DNA from 4 places in the Pantoea sp. B65 genome. Region 3 is predicted to be linked to each of the others. Evidence: riboswitches for the same ligand, from Rfam matches in the RefSeq annotation. Region 3 holds a riboswitch; each other region holds the start of a gene.
What was found. Region 3 has a riboswitch for thiamine pyrophosphate ahead of thiM (hydroxyethylthiazole kinase). Riboswitches for the same ligand answer to the same signal wherever they lie in the genome.

Region 1 (4,212 bases), on a different contig from region 3:
TGACGCTGCTGGCCGGTGATGAAATTTGCCTGCTGGTGAATAATCTCGGCTCAGCAACCATGAGCGAACTGCTGGTCGCCACCCGTAAAGTTCATCAGTTGCTGGCGCAGCGTACTATCCGCGTTCACGATACGCTGGTCGGTAGCTATTGCACCTCGCAAGAAATGTCCGGCTACTCGATTACCTTTTTCCTGCTGGATGATGAGCTAAAATCACTCTATGACGCCCCCTGCAATAGTTTTGCGTGGAGAAAATAAGCATGAATGCCGCTGAACTCTCCTCTCTGTTGCGGTTCGTCGCCAGTAATATGATCGCCAGCGAAGCGCAACTTACCCGGTTGGATATGGCGGTGGGTGATGGCGATCATGGCACTGGCATGCAGCGTGGTTTTACCGCCGTGGACAAATTGCTGGCGCAGCAGGATCCCGGCGACGATATTGGCCTGCTGTTGACCCGCGTCGGCAGCGAACTGATGTCCAGTATGGGCGGCGCATCCGGGGCCATTTTCGGCACCCTGTTCCGCGCTGGCGGTAAAAGTCTGAGCGGCGAAACCGTTCTGACCTCCGCCCTGCTGGCGCGGTTTCTTCGTGACGGGCTGGATGCGGTCTGCAAACGCGGTGGCGCCAGGCCCGGTGATAAAACCATGGTCGATGCACTGGCCGCGGCGGTCAGTGTTGCGCAACCGCTGGAATCCGCACCGTTAGGCGACGCGTTAAACAAAATAGCCGAGGCTGCCAACCGTGGCAGTGAAGAGACCAGACAAATGGTGGCGGCATTTGGTCGTGCAAAATCGCTCGGCGAACGCGCCATCGGCCATCCCGACCCCGGCGCCGTCTCTATGGCGCTGATCCTCAGGTTTATGGCGCAAGGCTGTCAATCCTCACGTGTTGATGCACAAGCGAAGGGGGAGTGAAGGAACGTCCCGCCCTTAAATGCCATCGGTTTACGACCGGGTAGATGGAACAGAATACCGGGAACCAGACAGAGCCATATGCCTTTTTCCAGAATCTCGGCTCGCCGTCCCATCGTGGGTACCAGACTATTGAGTATTTCAGCCTGTTCATCTAATCCCAGAGCAAAGTAAGGCATTTTCTCCTGTTCAGGCTCAGGCACACTCATTTCGCTGATACCCCATCAGTGCATCAGCCATCCAGCCAGCGGCAGTTTGCGTGATGTCACATGCCGTAACTGCCCCTTCCGTCTCCGCTATTGTTCTGACTATCACCTCAGGAGTCGGCGCACGCCTGACGCCAAATCGACTAACCTGCGCAGCCGTTCGATATCTCCGCGCTGAGCCAGGCGCATCAGTGTCTAATCGACAGATGCACGCGTCCCAAAAACAGAGGGATGAAAAGGGCTTATTAGCAGGGTGAGCAGCGATGCGCTCGCGGATTGCTTGTGCAGCAGTCATCGCGATCTCCATTTGTTAGATAGATTTACAATTAATCTAACAACTGGCAAAGAGTGCAGCGCACAGTCATCTGAGCAGAGTGATTGAAATCAAAAAATGAATACCGTATAAATATCTGCTCCGAGGGGTGTCCTGTAACGGGCTGAGATGGCGTAAGCCGAACCCTTTGAACCTGATCTGGGTCATGCCAGCGAAGGGACGGGTTGGTAGTCTGCACTTGCCATTCACACCTTATCGCGCCCGGATCTCCACTCACTTACTGGAGGTCCCATGTTTACCACCACCATTCTTTATCGCCCGGCCCGCCTGTCTGTGCTTCAGGGGGTAAGCTTATGAGCGACATCCATTTTGACCATGGTCTGTACGGGCAGTTGCGGCGTCAGGCTGGTGCTGACTGGCACGCCTTTATCGATCACGCCTTTGTCCGCCAGCTGGGCAGTGGCACGCTGCCGCAAAGCGCTTTCCGCCGCTACCTGACCCAGGACTATCTGTTCCTGATCCATTTCGCCCGCGCTTACGCCCTGCTGGTATACAAAATGCGCACCCTGCCAGAGATCCGCGCCGCTGCCGCCTCACTCGGCGCCATCGTGGCGGAACTGCCATTGCATGTGGGCTACTGCGCCAGCTGGGGGCTGACTGAAGCGCAGATGGCCAGCGAGCCGGAAGCGATGGAAACCATCAACTATACGCGCTATGTGCTGGATATCGGCCACGCTGGTGATGCCCTCGATCTGCTGGCGGCGCTGCTGCCCTGCGTGGCGGGCTATGCCGAAATTGGCCTGCGCCTGCGCAACCAGCCAACGACGGTGATCGCCGGTAACCCTTATGCAGCGTGGATCAATAACTATGGCGACGCGCACTATCTGCACGGGGTGCAGGCAGCGCTTGACCTGCTGGAGCGTGTCGGTGAGCAACGCGGTGCAAGCAGCCGCTTTAACGCGCTGTCGGAGATTTTCACCACTGCCGCACGTCTTGAAGCCGCTTTCTGGCAGATGGGGTTAAATGCCCAATGACCCACGCCTCTCCTCCCGGCATTCAGGTGCGCGATTTAACCCTGCATTTTGGGCAGCAGCTAATTTTTGAGCGGCTTAATTTCACCCTCGACGGCGGCAGTTTTGTTGCCCTGTTAGGCGCCAGTGGCGTCGGCAAAACCAGCTTGCTGAAGATTATTGCCGGTCTGGCGCCGCCAACCGCTGGCGCCGTCAGCGGCAGCGATGGCCTGCCGCTGACGGGGCGTATCGCCTGGATGGGGCAGAATGATCTGCTGTATCCATGGCTGAATGTAATAGAAAACATTACTCTCGGCCCGCGTCTGCGCGGGGAAAAGGGGGATCGCGCGTGGGCGGAACATCTGCTGGAGCGGGTCGGCCTGGGCGGCAAAGGCCAGCTGCGGCCGGCCGCTCTGTCTGGCGGTATGCGTCAGCGCGCGGCTATCGCTCGCACCCTGTATGAACGCCAGCCGATAGTGCTGATGGATGAGCCGTTCTCCGCCCTTGATACCATCACCCGCACCATGATCCAGGCGCTGGCGACAGAGCTGCTGGCCCGGCATACCGTGTTGCTGATTACGCACGATCCGCTGGAAGCCTGTCGCCTGAGCCATCGCCTGCTGGTGCTGTCCGGCCAGCCGGCAACGATTACCGATACGCTGACCATTGCCGGCCAGCCTCCACGCGCGCCAGACGATCCTCAACTGCTGCACAGCCAGGCTGAACTCTTGCAGCGGCTGGTAAGGGCGGCGCAATGAAGGGGCTGACGCTGGCTGGCGGCTTTCTTCTGTTGTGGTGGTTAATCAGTCTGAGCGGGATCCCGGCTTTCCTGCTGCCTTCCCCGCCAGCAGTAGCGAAGGCGCTGTGGAATGGACGAACTTTTCTTGCCTGGCACACGCTGATCACCGCCGCAGAGATGTTAATCGGGCTGGTCTCCGGGGTACTGCTCGGTGCGTTGCTGGCGCTGGCGATGATCTTTTCCCCCCGGCTGCAGCGCTGGCTGATGCCGCTGGTGGTCACCAGCCAGGCGATACCGGTATTTGCGCTGGCGCCATTGCTGGTGCTGTGGTTCGGCTTTGGCATCAGCGCCAAGATCGCAATGGCGGTACTGGTGATCTTTTTCCCGGTCGCATCCAGCTTCTTCGACGGACTGCGTCAGGTGAGTAACGATTATCTCGATCTGGCGCGCACCATGGGCGCTTCCCGCTGGGCGCAGCTACGTCATGTCAGGCTAATGGCGGCATTACCGGCATTTGGCTCCGGGTTGCGCATGGCTGCGGCCGTCGCGCCGATTGGCGCGATTATCGGTGAATGGGTCGGCTCGGCGGAAGGGCTGGGGTATCTGATGCTCAACGCCAATGCACGTATGCAAACCGACCTCTGTTTTGCCGCGCTATTTATCCTGGTGCTGATGACATTGTTGTTGTGGAAAACGGTCGATGCGCTGGTGCGCCGGCTGGTTAACTGGGCGCCTGAAAACGGCTGACAATGGTAAAACTTTAAGGTTATCGCATGAAAAAATCCTTATCCGCACTGCTGCTCGGCGCTGTTCTGACTGCTCACGCCAGCGCTGCGGAAAAAATCACCCTGGTACTCGACTGGTATATCAATCCGGATCACGCGCCAATCATGGTGGCCGAACAGATCGGCGCCTTTAAAGCCGAAGGTCTGGAGGTCAATATTGTGCCGCCTTCCGATCCGGCGCTGCCGCCACGCCTTGTCGCCGCTGGCCAGGCAGATCTGGCGATCACCTATCAGCCGCAACTGCACTTTTTTGCCGATCAGGGCTTACCGTTAATGCGCGTTGGCACC
Region 2 (4,212 bases), on a different contig from region 3:
GCCCACTTCAACAAACCCGGCCAGTACGGTATAGATGCTGTTGCGATGGCGCGCGTGCTGCGCCAGCAGAATCTCCTGGCCACGGCGGATCGCAACAATAATGCAGGGTGCAATTTGCGGATAATAGCGCTGGCGACAGTGACCGCAGAGACAGGCCGTTTCGCTTTTACTGTGATGCATTTCATGACCACAATAGCCGCACCAGCGATGGGAGCGATAAAACTCAGCCAGCTGGACGCCACGTCCGGCAAGCTGAAACAGACCGGCATCCTGATCGATAATCTGGCGCACCGATCCCATATTTTCGTTGCGGTTCTCGCGGATCAACCACACCTTTTCACCCAGCCACTCGCCAATTACCGATCCCTGCGATCCAGCCAGCCCCAATTCTGCGGCATTACCATGCGGCAGATCACCTTGCGGCAACCAAAGTTTCTGTTCATGGCTGACAACCCACCAACCAACGTCTACGCTTGAAATCTCATGTTCCATAAAAATTATTATCCTTTGCTTTAACAGTCTCACTGTAGTACTGCTGTTAAGTATTCGGAAAGTTGCGCTAAGACTATAATACCCAAAGTAGTTGGAGTTGCAGCAAGGTAGCAAGAGAATGAATCCCGATATGCTGAGATTCGTCAGTGATGCGGGTCAATCAACACGGCTAACACAGCTACAACTACACCGGGCATTAACCCACACGGAGTCGATCATGCTTAACCAGTTAGATATTCTGGCCGCACGCGTCGGTGGCAGCAATGAACTGGTGGATCTCTGGTTAAACGCACGCAGGCAATTGCTGGCAGCGTATTATCAGCTGGTAGGTATTAAGCCTAACAAAGATTCACTCACCGTACTTGATGACAAGGCTCTGGATAACTTTTGTCAGAAACTGGTGGATTATCTTTCTACCGGTCATTTCAGTATGTATGAACGCATTATCGCTGGTCTGCCGGGCGACAGCCCGTCACTTGCCGCTTCCCAGATCTACCCGGCGCTGCAGGCCAATACCGAACAGATAATGAATTATTACGACACGCATCTGGAAACGGCGATTGATGATGATAACTATCTGCTGTTCCAGCAGGCATTATCTGGCGTAGGCGAGGCGCTGGAAACGCGCTTTACCCTCGAAGATCGGCTGATTCAGCTCGCTTACGACGACCAGGCGCGCGCCCTGCCCGTCGCCAACGACCATAATCTGGTGCGCCCGGCGTAGCGGTTATCCGCAGGTAAACCCCTTGTAGTTTACGAAACACCCCTCTATGCTGAAGGGGTAATTTTGGGCTCGGTGGTGATCGGGGCGGAAAACATCCCGCGCCGATAAACCGGCCCAAATTCTTCTTGTCGGAGTGCCCTTCGGGGCTGAGACCGTTAATTCGGGATCCGCGGAACCTGATCAGGTTAGTACCTGCGAAGGGAACAAGAGTAAACAATCTGTTTCGGTGTTTGCCGATCCGTCGTCACACCGTCTGTTACTCCCGCCGAACTCCGGACAAGCCATTTTCCCTATGTAATCAGGATATGAGCTATGTCTACCGTTGAAAAAAAATTCAGTCGCCGTGCGCAGCGCGCTCAGGCTCAGCAGTTTATCGATTCGCTGCAGGGTAGTGCTTTTCCCAACTCAAAACGTATTTATCTGAGCGGTTCACGCGCCGATATTCGTGTGCCAATGCGCGAAATCCAGCTTAGTCCGACCATGGTCGGCGGCAGCAGAGACAATGCGCAATTTGAGGATAACCAACCAATACCGGTGTATGACACCGCCGGCCCGTATGGCGATCCTGACGCGCTGATTGATGTGCATACCGGCCTGCCAAAGCTGCGCGCAGGCTGGATTGCCGAACGGGGAGATAGCGAAGAGATTAACCAGCTCAGCTCCGCCTGGAGCCGGCAACGGCTGGCTGATGAAGGTCTGGACCCTCTGCGTTTTGCTCATCTGCCACGGCCACAACGGGCGCTGGCTGGCCGCTGCGTGACGCAACTGCACTATGCGCGTCTTGGCGTGATTACGCCGGAGATGGAATTTATCGCCCTGCGGGAAAATATGGGGCGTGAACGCATCCGTGGCGCCGTTCTGCTGCAACAGCATGCGGGCAACAGCTTTGGCGCTAACCTGCCGGAGAATATCACCGCCGAATTCGTCCGTCAGGAAGTCGCCGCCGGTCGCGCCATTATCCCGGCCAATATTAACCATCCCGAAGCGGAACCGATGATTATCGGCCGTAACTTCCTGGTGAAGGTCAATGCCAATATCGGCAACTCGGCAGTTACCTCCTCGATTGAAGAAGAAGTAGAGAAGCTGGTGTGGTCAACGCGCTGGGGCGCCGATACGGTAATGGATCTGTCGACCGGCCGTTATATCCACGAAACCCGCGAATGGATCCTGCGCAACAGCCCGGTTCCCATCGGCACCGTGCCGATTTATCAGGCGCTGGAAAAGGTACATGGCGTCGCCGAAGACCTTAACTGGGCGATTTTCCGCGATACTCTGCTGGAACAGGCGGAGCAGGGGGTGGATTACTTTACTATCCACGCCGGAGTGCTGCTGCGCTATGTGCCAATGACCGCCAGACGTCTGACCGGCATCGTGTCGCGCGGTGGTTCGATTATGGCGAAGTGGTGTTTATCGCATCATAAAGAGAGTTTTCTCTATCAGCATTTCCGCGAGATTTGCCAGATTTGCGCGGCTTATGATGTCTCACTGTCACTGGGTGATGGCCTGCGTCCCGGCTCAATTCAGGATGCCAACGACGAGGCGCAATTTGCCGAACTGCATACGCTGGGGGAACTGACTAAAATCGCCTGGGAATATGATGTGCAGGTGATGATCGAAGGTCCCGGCCATGTACCGATGCAGATGATCCGCCGCAATATGACCGAACAACTGGAACACTGTCATGAAGCGCCGTTCTATACCCTGGGCCCACTGACGACCGATATCGCGCCGGGCTACGACCATTTCACCTCCGGCATCGGCGCGGCGATGATTGGCTGGTTCGGCTGCGCCATGCTGTGCTATGTGACGCCGAAAGAGCATCTCGGTCTGCCAAATAAAGAAGACGTCAAACAGGGTTTAATTACCTACAAAATCGCCGCCCATGCCGCCGACCTGGCGAAAGGTCATCCGGGGGCGCAGATCCGCGACAATGCCATGTCCAAAGCACGTTTCGAATTCCGCTGGGAAGATCAGTTTAACCTGGCGCTGGATCCGCATACCGCCCGCGCCTATCACGATGAAACGCTGCCACAAGAGTCCGGCAAGGTCGCCCACTTCTGTTCAATGTGCGGGCCGAAATTCTGCTCAATGAAGATTACCCAGGAAGTGCGCGAATACGCCGCGCAACAGCAGGCGCAGCAGGTTGATGCGCAGCCGATTGAAATTGGCATGGCGCAGATGGCGGATGCCTTCCGCAGTCGCGGTGGTGAACTTTATCACCCGGCCGATGCCCTGAACCCGGAGGAATCCGCATGAGTAACGTTTTCCCTGCCACCGCCAAAAAACTCGGCCTGTATCCGGTAGTCGATAGCGTGGAGTGGATCGCCCGCTTGCTGGATGCTGGCGTACGTACCATTCAGCTGCGCATCAAAGATCAGCCAGAGGAGGCGGTCGACGCCACCATCGCCGCAGCCATCGCGCTGGGTAAACGCTACCGCGCACGCCTGTTTATCAATGACTACTGGCGGCTGGCGATAAAACACCATGCCTATGGCGTGCATCTTGGTCAGCAAGACCTTGATGTGGCTGACTTAAATGCCATCCGTCACGCTGGCTTACGCCTCGGACTGTCGACCCATGATGATCAGGAGCTGGATCGGGCGCTGGCGCTACACCCCTCTTATATCGCCCTCGGCCATATTTTCCCGACGCAAACCAAACAGATGCCTTCGGATCCGCAAGGGCTGGTCGAACTGAAGCGCCATCTTGCACGCCTTGGCGATATCTCCACTGTGGCGATTGGCGGCATCAGTATTGAGCGGGCGCCGGAGGTGCTGGCCTGCGGCGTCGGCAGCATTGCGGTCGTCAGCGCCATTACGCAGGCGGCGGACTGGCGTCAGGCCACGCAAACCCTGCTGGCGCTGGCTGAACCAACAGGAGCGGAACATGTTCAGTGACGGTGATTTTTTACGCTACAGTCGCCAGTTGCTGCTGGAAGAGTTCGGCATCGATGCCCAGGAGAAACTGCAACGCGCCAGCGTGCTGATTGTCGGGCT
Region 3 (4,212 bases):
GCCCACGCCCTGCTCGTTGCAGCCATAGCAGGGATGCCCGATGCCGACCGGCCAGATACCGCCGCCGATGTCGCAAAACTGGAGCGTCGGACAGTTGCCATAGGTTTCCGGCCCCTTGCATCCCAGATGATAGAGACACCAGCCCTGACGATGGCCTTCATCGCCAAATTCTTTGGCAAAACGGCCAGCGTCGAAATGTGGACGGCGTTCGCAGTTTTCGTGAATCAAACGGCCATAGGCAAAGGTAGGGCGTCCCAGCGCATCCAGTGTTGGTGGTCGCTGCCAGGCAATAATATGGGCGACAGTGGCCAGAAAGTTGTGCGGGTTCGGCGGACAGCCGGGAATATTGATCACTTTTTTTCCCGGTAATGCTTCCTGCAGACTTACTGCGCCCGTCGGGTTGCTGCCTGCGGCCGCGACGCCGCCCCAGGAAGAGCAGGAACCGATGGCGATAATCACCGCCGCGTGTTCCGCCACTTCACGAATATGCTCGACAATCGGTTTGCCGGCTATCATGCAGTACACGCCGCCATCTTTGAGCGGAATAGATCCATCCACCACCAGGATATATTTCCCCTGGTATTGCCTTATCGCCCGGTGTTTGTTTTCTTCCGCCTGTTCGCCAAATGCTGCTGACAGCACTTCGTGATACTCAAGCGAAATGGTATTCAACAACAGGTTTTCAATCGTCGGGTGGGTTGCGCGCAACAACGACTCGGTACAGCCGGTGCACTCCTGCGCGCCAATCCACACTACCGGCGGGCGCTGTGGCGAACTGATGGCGCTGGCGAGCTCGGCGGCTGCGCTGTTCGCCAGCCCCATTGATGCGGCAAGTGCGGCACATAGCTTCATAAAATCACGGCGATTAATGCCATGATGGGAAAGGATGGTATTTTCCCCAGTCATTTTTATTATTCTCCCATATCCGGAGTCAGTCTTGCCAAATTGAACGTGAAGAGCAGCAGGATGACTACCGGACGCCCTCAGAGCGCTTACGACAGTAAGTGACTGGAGGAGATTAACGTAGCCAATCCACCTGCAACCTGAACGATGACTGATACGACAAGGAATAAAGAGTGGATATAGTAGGGAGGAAATTAATTTAACAAGCTTGATCTTTATCAAATATTGGCGGAACAGGCTGGTTATTTTAGTTTTATTACTACCGATGTAATAAATGTGATGATTTATGCATATTTTTTTATTTTCTCAATATTTACTATTGAAATGAGAGTCGCTCTCAATAACTATTTATTCTCGCGCATTTGCCAGCCGTTGAGGGTCTGTTAATAATTGATATATGAAAAATATAATTTTAATCTATTGATAATTATGAATATTTAAATTAACCCTGATGGCGTTTTAATGTTAATTATCACAACGATTAATAAGAATCAATGCATGGCGTTCGAAGAAATATTTTGAATTATTTACCTGGCGCGATAGCAACAACGAAATTAGGCACAACTTCCTCGCGTAATCGAACCGACGCCAGGGTCAGGCTAACGCTTGCGTAAATCTGGTCGCTTCCTTATGCTGGCGGAGTAAGAACTTGACTCGGGGTGCCGTTTCTTTTCACCGAACCGGCTGAGATACACCCGTTGAACCTGAACTGGATAATGCCAGCGGAGGGAAGTCAGATGCCTGAGCGCATCGCCTTCTTGATCGCCGGTTGGGAGTTGTATATGAATTATCAACCTGACCCGGTTTCTGGCGCCATTGTCGCCGAATCCCTCGCTCTGTTTCGTCAGCATGCGCCGCTGGTGCACTGTATGACCAACGATGTGGTGCAAACCTTTACTGCTAACGTGCTACTGGCGCTTGGCGCGTCGCCTGCGATGGTGATCGATGCTGAGGAAGCGGCGCAGTTTAGCGCTATCGCCGATGCGTTGTTAATCAATGTCGGTACGCTAACCCGCGATCGCGCCAGCGCGATGCGCGCGGCAATTGACGCCGCTGTGCAGGCGCAGAAACCCTGGACGCTGGATCCGGTCGCCGTCGGCGGCCTGCGCTTTCGTAGCGAATTTTGTCAGGCGCTGCTGCTGCAGCGTCCGCGTGCCATTCGCGCTAATGCTTCAGAAATTCTGGCGCTGGCGCAGCAGGTCGGCCAGGGGCGCGGCGTCGATAGCTTACACGATTCCGCTGCGGCGCTGAGCGCGGCGCAACAGCTGGCGCGCAGCAGCGGTGCGGTCGTCGCGGTAACCGGAGTGGTCGACTATGTCACCGACGGTGAGCGTACGCTGGCGGTGCCCGGCGGTTCGGCGCTGATGACGCGGGTGGTGGGAACCGGCTGTGCGCTTTCGGCGGTGGTGGCGGCTTTTGCCGCGCTGCCTGGCGATAGCCTGCAGCATATCGCCAGTGCCTGCCGGGTGATCTCCTGCGCCGGTGAACGCGCGACCGCCACGGCCAGCGGGCCGGGGAGTTTTATTCCTGCCTTCCTCGACGCCCTCTGGCAACTGGATGCGGAGGCGCTGCAATGAAACGAATTAATGCTTTAACCATCGCCGGCACCGACCCCAGCGGTGGCGCCGGTATTCAGGCTGATTTAAAGGCGTTTTCCGCGCTGGGCGCCTATGGCGCCAGCGTGATCACCGCACTGGTGGCGCAGAATACCCGTGGCGTGCAGTCGCTGTACCGTATCGACGCGGAGTTCGTCGCGGCACAGCTCGACTCGGTACTGTCGGATGTGCGTATCGATAGCGCCAAAATCGGTATGCTGGCGGATAGCGATATTGTGGAAGTCGTCGCCGGGCGTTTACGCCAGGCGGCGCTGCCATGGCTGGTGCTCGATACGGTGATGCTGGCTAAAAGTGGCGATCCTCTGCTATCAGTGATGGCGATTGAAACCTTGCGCCAGCGCCTGCTGCCTCTGGCATCGCTGATCACCCCTAATTTACCGGAAGCGGCGGCGCTGCTGGATTGCCCGCCGGCGCGCAATGAACGGGAGATGTGCGCGCAGGGGCGCGCGTTGTTAGATCTGGGCTGCCAGGCGGTACTGATTAAGGGCGGTCATCTGTCTGAGCAGGAGAGCCCGGACTGGCTGTTTACCCGCCAGTATGAGCAGCGCTTTAGCGCCCCGCGCGTGCCGACCCGCCATACCCATGGCACCGGGTGCAGCCTGTCGGCAGCGCTGGCGGCACTGCGCCCGCGCCATGATAGCTGGTCCGCCACGGTGGATGAGGCTAAGCAGTGGCTGCAGGGGGCGCTGGAACATGCGGATTCGCTGGAGGTGGGGCAGGGGATTGGCCCGGTGCACCATTTTTATCGCTGGTGGTAGGCAGTACTGCCTGCATGAGATTTTTTTGCTGCGGATCGTTCTGAAAAATGGTGTCAGCAATTTGCGTTAAGGGGGCGATTGGGTCCAGGCTGTGGTAGGTCGGCGCAGGCCGGCGGTCGGGCTGAAGGCTGAAGCTGTTTGGCCCATCACTCATTTTCCAGGAGCTAACATGACGGACATCGTACAGTTATTGGGCAAAGAAGCTGACCACCTTCTGCAACATCGCTGCATGACCATTCCAGCGGAAAGCCTGTATTTGCCAGGCGCGGATTTTGTTGATCGGGTAATGATCGATAACAATCGTTCTCCTGTGGTACTACGCAATATGCAGACCCTGTATAACACCGGCCGTCTGGCGGGCAGCGGTTATCTGTCGATTCTGCCGGTGGATCAGGGGGTGGAGCACTCGGCTGCGGCGTCATTTGCCGCCAACCCGCTCTATTTTGATCCGAAGAATATCGTCGAGCTGGCGATTGAAGCGGGCTGTAACTGTGTGGCTTCAACCTATGGCGTGCTGGCATCGGTGTCCCGGCGTTATGCGCACCGCATTCCGTTTATGGTGAAACTGAACCATAACGAGACCCTCAGTTATCCGACCCAGTACGATCAGACGCTGTATGCCAGCGTCGAACAGGCATTTAACCTCGGTGCGGTAGCGGTCGGCGCCACGATTTACTACGGTTCCGAACAGTCGCGCCGTCAGATTGAAGAGATTTCCGCCGCCTTCGAACGCGCCCATGAGCTGGGAATGGTGACGGTACTCTGGGCCTATCTGCGTAATAACGCCTTTAAAAAAGACGGTACCGATTATCATGCCAGCGCCGATCTGACCGGCCAGGCAAACCATCTGGCGGCCACCATTGGCGCTGATATCGTTAAGCAGAAAATGGCCGAAAATAATGGCGGCTATCAGGCAGTGAAATTCGGTTATACCG
Region 4 (4,212 bases), on a different contig from region 3:
CGCTGGCCAGCGACGACAGAAACACCCCCAGCGTAATCAGCGTCAGGTAGTGACGGTTAAAGGCGAACAGTACGGCATTAAGTAACGCCATCCCGCAGCAGAACAGAATCAGCATACGCCGGTCGCCGCGGTTGTCGGAACGCTTCGCCAGCAGCAAACTCACCGCGATACCGGCAATCGCATTGACGGTATAAAACAGTCCGACCCAGAACGGGCGCACGGCCACTTCACGGGATAAAAACAGACTCAGGGTCGGCGCCTGTAGTGCGCCGGCGACCCCAATCATAAAGGAGACCACCATAAAGGCGAGGTAAACCGGATTAATGCGACGGCGGCGGGTAAGCAGCGATTTCATGCCTTGATCCTTGCAGGATGAAATAGGGATCATCAAATAAAACAACAAAACGAATAAGAAGCGTAGACGTAACCATAGCGAAAAGAAAAAAGCCAGCAACATAAAGTCGCTGGCAGGTCAAAAAAAAGCACCATACTCAGAAAGGGATGGTTGAGCACATCTTTAAACGATCCGGATGCCTCCCGCTCTTCCATCTGCCGCTATTATCGCCATAATACAGGAAATGAAAAACTGATAGCTTTCACCGCGGAGTTCCTCTTTTATGTCCTCTCCCCGCCTGCGCCAGCAATTTATTCGCCTGTGGCAAAGTTGTAACGGTCAGTCACACGAAACCACACTGAATGAACTGGCGCTGCAGCTCAGCTGTTCCCGCCGTCATATGCGTAACCTGCTGAACGCCATGCAGGCCGAGGGCTGGCTCGAGTGGCAGTCAGAGGCCGGACGCGGCAAGCGCTCGCTACTCAGCTTTCTGTATACCGGCCTGGCGCTGCAACAGCAGCGCGCCGAAGATCTGCTGGACCAGGACCGCATCGACCAGCTGGTGCAACTGGTGGGGGATAAAAACCAGGTGCGTCAGATGATTACCTCGCATCTTGGCCGCAGCTTCCGCCAGGGTAAGCATATTCTGCGCGTACTTTACTATCGTCCACTGGTGAATTTATTACCCGGTTCGCCGCTACGACGCTCAGAAACCCATATCGCCAGACAGATATTTAGCAGCCTGACGCGCATAAATGAGGAAAACGGGGAACTGGAACCCGATATTGCGCACCACTGGCAACAGATCTCGGCGACCCACTGGCGCTTCTATCTGCGACCGGCGATTCATTTTCATCATGGCCGCGAACTGGAGATGGAAGATGTGATCGCCACCCTGACGCGGCTTACCAGCCAGCCGCTCTTCAGCCATCTGAGCGTGATTGAATCTTCCCCCCCCTGGGCGCTCGATATTCATCTCAGCCAGCCGGATAACTGGCTGCCCTGGCTGTTAGGTAGCGTCAGCACCATGATCCTGCCGCGCGAATGGCCGACCCTGGCGGATTTTAGCCGTCAGCCAATCGGCACCGGACCCTACTCGGTAGTCCGCAATCAGCAGTCACAGTTAAAAATTCAGGCATTTGACGACTACTTCGGTTATCGCGCGCTCATTGATGAGGTGGCAATCTGGGTTCTGCCGGAAATTACTGATGAACTGGTCTATTCCGGCGTCAAACTGCAGGGTAACCAGCAGGATGAAAAGTCGGAAGAGAGCCGCCTTGAGGAGGGCTGCTATTTTCTGCTGTTTGACCAGCGCTCCGAACAGGGACGCAATGAGCAGGTGCGGCGCTGGATCAGCTATATCTTTAACCCGATAGCGATGCTGAATCATTCCGGTATCGGCTACCAGCGCTACTGGTTTCCCGCTTACGGGCTGTTGCCGCGCTGGCATCACCGTCGTGATATGACGCCAGCCAGTAAACCGGAAGGGCTGGAAACCTTAACCCTCACCTGGTACAGCGATCATATTGAGCATCAGGGGATCGCCAATGCGCTGGAGCCGATTCTGGCGGAATATGGCGTCAAACTGATCACTCAACAGGTGGACTATGACAGCTGGTATCGCGGTGATGCGCAGAGCGATATCTGGCTGGGTAGCGCCAACTTCACCCTGCCGTTAGAGTTTTCGCTCTTTTCCTTACTGTATGAAATTCCGCTGCTCCATCACTGCGTCAATATTGACTGGGAAAGTGATGCGCAACGCTGGCGTCAGCAGCAGCTGCCGCTGGCGGAGTGGAGTAAGCAACTGGTGGACAGCTACAGTCTGCACCCGCTGTTCCACCACTGGTTATTGCTGGAAGGCCAGCGCAGTATGCGTGGAGTGCGCATGAATACCCTCGGCTGGTTCGACTTTAAATCCGCCTGGTTTGCGCCGCCGGAATCATGACGCTTTTGTTGCCGGGCAGAAATCACTAGAATGGGCCGTTCTCAACGGGGTGCGGAAAAACCTTGTGTGGCGCAGGCGGCATACCTGCCGTCATTGTGGCTACGGAAAATCTTTGGCGCGGGCGGCATAAATGCCGCCTCGACACCCAATGATTTACAACACGGTAGGGGAGCCATTTATGGCTCCCGTCAAATTTCCGCTGAGACAGACCCGTCGAACCTGATCCGGTTAATACCGGCGTAGGGATTTGAGATTGCCCGTCACTCAGATCCTTTGCGACTCATAAAACTTCTCTTCAGGAGAGCGCAAAGTGTTAAAGAAAACCCTGCCATTACTGTTACTGCTGGCGACACCGGCTTTTGCCGCCAAACCGGTTCTGACCGTCTATACCTATGACTCCTTCTCAGCGGACTGGGGTCCCGGCCCGGCGGTGAAAAAAGCGTTTGAAGCCGACTGCAACTGCGAACTGAAATTCGTTGCTCTGGAAGATGGCGTTTCACTGCTGAACCGCCTGCGCATGGAAGGCAAAAACAGCAAAGCCGATGTGATCCTCGGCCTCGATAACAATCTGGTGCAGGCGGCGGAAAAAACCGGTCTGTTCAGCCCGGCCAAAGTCGATACCGGCGCGCTGAAAATTCCCGGCGGCTGGCATAACAGCACCTTTGTACCTTACGACTACGGCTACTTCGCCTTTGTCTATGACAAAACCAAAGTTAAAAACCCGCCGAAAAGCCTGAAAGAACTGGTCGACAGCGATCAACACTGGAAGGTGATCTATGAGGATCCCCGCACCAGTACGCCGGGCCTTGGCCTGTTGCTGTGGATGCAGAAAGTGTATGGCGATCAGGCGCCGCAGGCCTGGCAAAAGCTGGCGAAGAAAACCGTTACCGTCACCAAAGGCTGGAGCGAAGCCTATGGCCTGTTCCTGAAAGGCGAAGGCGACCTGGTACTGAGTTACACCACCTCGCCGGCTTATCATCTGATTGAAGAGAAGAAAGATCAGTACGCCGCTGCCGACTTCGCTGAAGGCCACTATCTGCAGGTCGAAGTGGCTGGCCAGCTGGCCAGCAGCAAACAGCCGGAACTGGCGCAGCGCTTTATGAAATTTATCGTCAGCCAGCCGTTCCAGCAAACCATCCCGACCGGCAACTGGATGTATCCGGTGATCGACAGCAAACTGCCGGACGGTTTTAGCACTCTCAGCGTGCCAAAAACCGCGCTGGAGTTCAGCTCGCAGCAAGTCGCCGATAAACGTAGCCAGTGGATCAGTGAATGGCAACGCGCCGTCAGCCGCTAATTGCTGGCTGGATGATCCCCGGCGGCCTGGCAGCGATACTGCTGGTCGCCGTGGCGCTACTGGCGCTTGGCGCTTTGTGGTTTAACGCGCCGGAAACCGACTGGCGCGTTATCTGGCACGATCGCTATCTGTGGCACGTACTGGGTTTCTCCTTCTGGCAGGCGCTGCTATCCGCGCTGCTGTCGGTGATGCCGGCAATACCGCTGGCGCGCGCGCTTTACCGGCGGCGTTTTCCCGGACGCCATGCGCTGCTGCGCCTGTGCGCCATGACGCTGGTGCTGCCGGTACTGGTGGCGGTGTTTGGCATCCTGAGCGTCTATGGCCGCGAAGGCTGGCTGGCGCATCTGTGTCAGCTAATCGGTATTGATTACCGCTTCTCCCCTTATGGCCTGCAGGGCATTCTGCTGGCCCATGTATTTTTTAATCTGCCGCTGGCCACCCGCCTGCTATTGCAGACGCTGGAAAATATTCCTGCCGAGCAGCGTCAGCTGGCGGCGCAGTTGGGTATGCGTGGCTGGCATCAGTTTCGTCTGGTGGAGTGGCCATGGCTGCGACGGCAAATACTGCCCGCCGCCGCGCTGATTTTTATGCTGTGCTTCGCCAGTTTTGCCACCGTCCTGTCGCTGGGCGGCGGCC

Region 1: it holds a riboswitch for thiamine pyrophosphate, as region 3 does, so the genes downstream of both, JWF83_RS21755 (TenA family protein) here and thiM (hydroxyethylthiazole kinase) in region 3, are expected to answer to the same signal.
Region 2: it holds a riboswitch for thiamine pyrophosphate, as region 3 does, so the genes downstream of both, thiC (phosphomethylpyrimidine synthase ThiC) here and thiM (hydroxyethylthiazole kinase) in region 3, are expected to answer to the same signal.
Region 4: it holds a riboswitch for thiamine pyrophosphate, as region 3 does, so the genes downstream of both, thiB (thiamine ABC transporter substrate binding subunit) here and thiM (hydroxyethylthiazole kinase) in region 3, are expected to answer to the same signal.

What each region holds. Positions count from the first base shown of each region.
Region 1 covers NZ_JAHXPU010000042.1:84,494-88,705, reverse strand. The annotation lists gene JWF83_RS21765 (dihydroxyacetone kinase subunit DhaK) at 1-257, shown strand, start outside; gene dhaL (dihydroxyacetone kinase subunit DhaL) at 260-913, shown strand; TPP riboswitch at 1,525-1,627, shown strand; gene JWF83_RS21755 (TenA family protein) at 1,744-2,424, shown strand; gene JWF83_RS21750 (ABC transporter ATP-binding protein) at 2,421-3,158, shown strand; gene JWF83_RS21745 (ABC transporter permease) at 3,155-3,886, shown strand; gene JWF83_RS21740 (ABC transporter substrate-binding protein) at 3,913-4,212, shown strand, end outside.
Region 2 covers NZ_JAHXPU010000038.1:7,550-11,761, forward strand. The annotation lists gene nudC (NAD(+) diphosphatase) at 1-492, opposite strand, end outside; gene rsd (sigma D regulator) at 710-1,216, shown strand; TPP riboswitch at 1,336-1,436, shown strand; gene thiC (phosphomethylpyrimidine synthase ThiC) at 1,529-3,472, shown strand; gene thiE (thiamine phosphate synthase) at 3,469-4,113, shown strand; gene JWF83_RS18280 (HesA/MoeB/ThiF family protein) at 4,103-4,212, shown strand, end outside.
Region 3 covers NZ_JAHXPU010000039.1:171,525-175,736, forward strand. The annotation lists gene hybO (hydrogenase 2 small subunit) at 1-906, opposite strand, end outside; TPP riboswitch at 1,549-1,651, shown strand; gene thiM (hydroxyethylthiazole kinase) at 1,686-2,480, shown strand; gene thiD (bifunctional hydroxymethylpyrimidine kinase/phosphomethylpyrimidine kinase) at 2,477-3,277, shown strand; gene fbaB (class I fructose-bisphosphate aldolase) at 3,447-4,212, shown strand, end outside.
Region 4 covers NZ_JAHXPU010000023.1:203,810-208,021, reverse strand. The annotation lists gene JWF83_RS10965 (sugar efflux transporter) at 1-355, opposite strand, end outside; gene sgrR (HTH-type transcriptional regulator SgrR) at 618-2,279, shown strand; TPP riboswitch at 2,435-2,542, shown strand; gene thiB (thiamine ABC transporter substrate binding subunit) at 2,590-3,576, shown strand; partial or broken gene thiP (thiamine/thiamine pyrophosphate ABC transporter permease) at 3,552-4,212, shown strand, end outside.